Regions from separate parts of the Micromonospora sp. NPDC048999 genome, predicted to be linked through region 1. Evidence: riboswitches for the same ligand, from Rfam matches in the RefSeq annotation. Region 1 holds a riboswitch; the other holds the start of a gene.
The links. Region 1 has a riboswitch for cobalamin ahead of AB0C02_RS15425 (ribonucleoside-diphosphate reductase subunit alpha). Riboswitches for the same ligand answer to the same signal wherever they lie in the genome.

Region 2: it holds a riboswitch for cobalamin, as region 1 does, so the genes downstream of both, AB0C02_RS22620 (ABC transporter substrate-binding protein) here and AB0C02_RS15425 (ribonucleoside-diphosphate reductase subunit alpha) in region 1, are expected to answer to the same signal.

Annotation. Positions count from the first base shown of each region.
Region 1 is NZ_JBEZFI010000011.1:135,513-137,709, reverse strand. It holds gene AB0C02_RS15430 (M1 family metallopeptidase) at 1-224, shown strand, start outside; cobalamin riboswitch at 328-542, shown strand; gene AB0C02_RS15425 (ribonucleoside-diphosphate reductase subunit alpha) at 755-2,197, shown strand, end outside.
Region 2 is NZ_JBEZFI010000025.1:12,257-14,453, forward strand. It holds gene AB0C02_RS22610 (biliverdin-producing heme oxygenase) at 1-559, shown strand, start outside; gene AB0C02_RS22615 (DUF2470 domain-containing protein) at 556-861, shown strand; cobalamin riboswitch at 991-1,164, shown strand; gene AB0C02_RS22620 (ABC transporter substrate-binding protein) at 1,195-2,181, shown strand.

The DNA.
Region 1 (2,197 bases):
GCAACGTCCCGTACAACCGGGGCGCGATGACCCTGCACGCGCTGCGCGGCAAGGTCGGCGACGACACGTTCTTCCGCATCGTGCGTCAGTGGACGGCGACCTACCGCCACGGCAACGCCGGAACGGCCGACTTCATCGCCTTGGCCGAGCGGGAGTCCGGGCAGAACCTGCACACGTTCTTCGACGTGTGGCTGTACCAGAAGGGCAAGCCCACCACCTGGTGACGCTGCCCCAGGAGCCCCGCGACCTGTCGGTCGCGGGGCTCCTGCCGTTTCTGGACACGCCAACGCCACATCTGGTGTTGCACTAGCAAGGGCGCGGCCATATATGGTGTCTGGCGCAGCTGGTTCGGCCGCTCTCCGGGCGGTCGAGGCAAGAGGGAACCCGGTGGAAGTCCGGGACTGCCCCGCAGCGGTGAGTGGGAACGACCGCCGTCATCAGCACTGGACCACCCGTGGTCTGGGAAGCGACGGCCAGTAGGAGACCGGTTCCGCCGGTCGTGCCCGCGAGTCCGAAGACCTGCCAGCGCGCGCACGCCCCCGCCGGGGCGTGCGATGGTCCGAGGCCGCGTGGGACGGCCGACGCCACGGGACCCCGCCGTGCCGGCGGGCGTCCGGCGGTGTCCGCTCCCCACGCGCCGAGGGCCATCCGGTCCCGAACTCGCGAGGAGTGAGTAGTGACAGTCACCGAGGTCACCCCGGCCGTCGACGGGGTGCCGTGCGATCCGACCCCGCCCAGTCGACGCCGCGCCCAGATGCACGTCCGCAAGCGCAACGGCGACACCGAACCCGTCGACGTCAACCGGATCGCCCGAACGGTCGAACGATGGACCGGTGACCTGAGCGACGTCGACCCGTTGCGGGTGGCGATCCGTACCCGCGACGGGCTGTACGACGGCGCGAGCACCGACGAGCTGGCGCGGCTCGCCATCCAGATCGCGGCCGAGCTGATCGGCGAGGAACCGCAGTATTCCCGCCTGGCCGCCCGCCTGCTGGCCGGACACGTCGAACAGGAGGTACGCGGGCAGGGCATCGCCTCGTTCAGCCAGTCGGTCCGGCGCGGCCACGCCGAGGGGCTGATCGGCGACGAGACCGCCGCCTTCGTCGCAACGCACGCAGGCCAACTCGACGACGCCGTCGACCCGGCGGGTGACCTGCGGTTCGAGTACTTCGGGCTGCGTACCGTCCACGACCGGTATCTGCTGCGGCATCCGACGAGCCGGCTGGTGCTGGAGACGCCGCAGTACTGGCTGCTGCGGGTGGCGTGCGGACTGTCACACACACCGGCGGAGGCGGTCGACTTCTACCGGCTGATGTCCAGCCTGGCGTACCTGCCCAGCTCGCCGACGCTGTTCAACTCCGGCACCCGGCACACCCAGATGTCGTCCTGCTATCTGGTCGACTCGCCGCGCGACGAGCTGGATTCCATCTATCAGCGGTACGCGCAGGTGGCCAACCTGTCCAAGTTCGCCGGCGGCATCGGCATCGCCTTCTCCCGGGTCCGCTCGCGGGGCGCGCTGATCCGGGGCACGAACGGGCGGTCCAACGGCATCGTGCCGTGGTTGCGCACCCTGGACGCCAGCGTCGCGGCGGTCAACCAGGGCGGCCGGCGCAAGGGGGCCGCCTGCGTCTATCTGGAGCCGTGGCACCCCGACATCGAGGAGTTTCTCCAGCTGCGCGACAACACCGGCGAGGACGCCCGGCGTACCCACAACCTCAACCTGGCCAACTGGATCCCGGACGAGTTCATGCGCCGGGTGGAGTCGGACGGGGTGTGGTCGCTGTTCGACCCGGACGAGGTGCCGGAGCTGCCGGACCTGTGGGGCGCGGAGTTCGACGCCGCGTACCGGGCGGCGGAGGCGCAGGGCCGCTTCGTGCGGCAGGTCCCGGCCCGCGAGCTGTACGGGCGGATGATGCGCACCCTCGCCCAGACCGGCAATGGGTGGATGACGTTCAAGGACGCGGCGAACCGGCTGTGCAACCAGACCGCCGAGCCGGGCAACGTGGTGCACCTGTCGAACCTGTGCACCGAGATCATCGAGGTGTCCAGCGACGCCGAGACCGCGGTGTGCAACCTGGGCTCGGTCAACCTCGCGGCACACCTGACCGACGGCGGCATCGACTGGGCGCGGCTACGGGCGACCGTACGCACCGCGGTGACCTTCCTGGACCGGGTCATCGACATCAACTACTACCCG
Region 2 (2,197 bases), on a different contig from region 1:
GGCCGGTTACACCACGCTCGTGGTCCAGCACTACGTGATCTACGAGGCGCTGGAGAGCGTCGCCGAGATGATGCGCCACGACCCGCTGGTCGGCCCGTTCGTCGACGACGCGCTGACCCGGCTGCCCGCGCTCGCCAAGGACCTTCAGTTCCTGCTCGGGCCCGACTGGCGGCAGCGGATCGAGCCGACCCCGGCCACAACCGCCTACGCCGCGCGCATCAACGCGGTCTGCGCCTCGGCCCCCCACTTCATCGCCCACCACTACACCCGCTACCTTGGGGACCTTTCCGGCGGGCGGCACATCGGGCGGTGCGTCTCCCGGTACTACGGGATCACCGGCGATGCCGGTGCGGCGTTCTACCGGTTCGACGAGATCACCGACCCGAAGTCGTACAAGGAGACCTACCGGGCCAGGCTCGACGCGCTCGCGCTCGCGCTCGACGCGGCCGGTCGCACTGACCTGCTCGACGAAGTCCTCGTGGCCTACCGGCACAACACCGCGGTCTTCACCGACCTGGCCCGACTCGCCCCAGCCACCACGCGGGAGGGGGCTGCATGAGCGCCGGGTTCCCGCCGGAGGTGGTCGCCGCCGTCAGCCGGCACATGAACGACGACCACGCCGACGACGCGCTGCTCATCTGCCGTACCCTCGGCGGCCAGCCGTCCGCCGCCCAGGCCCGGACCACCGGCCTGGACGCCGACGGCATCGATTTCGCCGTCACCGCCGACGGCGCCGAGGTGCCGGTACGCATCCCGTTCGCCCACCGGCTGACCGAGCGGGCGCAGATCCGCCAAGAGGTGGTGCGCATGTATCGGGAGGCCTGCCAGCAACTCGGGGTTCCACCACGGTCGGCCGACTGACCGTCGCCAAGACAGCACAGGGGGGAGGTCGTCCACCGCCGACGACCCCCGCACCTCTGCCGGCTGGTGGAATTCCAACGTGGTCTCCGACCATGACCTAGGCCACGGTGACGGTGCGGTCTGGTTTGGTTAGGGTGGCCTCGCCGTGGTGTTCGGGAAGCCGGTGTGAGACCGGTGCGGCCCTCGCCACTGTGATCGGGATGCTGGAGGCCACCGAAAGGTCACTGGGCGCATGCCTGGGAAGGCCGGCCACCGGCGCACCACCCGTCAGCCAGGAGACCGGCCACGGCACCTGTACGACCCGTCCACGAGGTGCTGGAAGGTGGTCCCGCTATGCGGTCCCCTGTGTCCTGGCGCGTTGCCGCGCCGCTGTCCGTCATGCTCGCCCTGCTCGGCGGCTGCGCCACGACCGGCGACAACAAGCCGGCCACCACGGCGTCCGCCGCGGCCGGGCCGGTCACGCTCACCAACTGCGGCACACCGGTCACGATCACGAAGCCCCCGGCGCGGGCGGTGACCATGAACCAGTCCGCCACCGAGATCATGCTGGCGCTCGGTCTACAGGACCGGATGGCCGGCACCGCCTTCCTCGACGACCAGGTGCTGCCCGAGTACGCCGCCGCGTACTCGAAGGTGCCGGTACTGGCCAAGGAGTACCCGTCGAAGGAGAAGCTGCTCGACATCGCGCCGGACTTCGTCTACGCCTCCTTCGCGAGTGCGTTCAGCGACGAGGGGGTCGGCGACCGCGCCGATTGGCAGAAGCTGGGCGTGGGCACGTACATCTCCGCCGCGGGTTGCCCGAAAGACACGCGGCCGGCGAAGCTGACGATGGATGACGTGTTCGCCGAGATCCGTGAGATCGCCGCGGTCTTCGGCGTCGCGGAGCGGGCCGAGACGCTGATCGCCGACCAGCAGGAGCGCATCGCGAAAGTCTCAGCGGGCGCGAAGGGCACGCGGGTGCTGTGGTGGGACGGCGGCAACGACGCGCCCAGTGCCGGCGCCTGCTGCGGCAGCCCGGCGATGATCATGTCCGCGGCCGGGGTCACCAACATTTTCGCCGACCTGAACGGCAGTTGGGCCGACACCAGCTGGGAGACCGTCGTCGAGCGCAACCCGGACGTCATCGTGCTCGTCGACGCGAGCTGGGATACCGCCGCCGCCAAGCAGGCGTTCCTCGAAAAGCACGCGACGCTCAAGGACCTGCCCGCCGTCAAGGGCAAGCGGTACGTCGTCCTGGACTTCTCCTCCACCTCCGCGGGCGTGCGGAACGTGCGCGCCGTGGAGGCCCTGGCCCGTGGTGTCGGCGGGGTGGGCAACTGACCACCCCTACCACCCG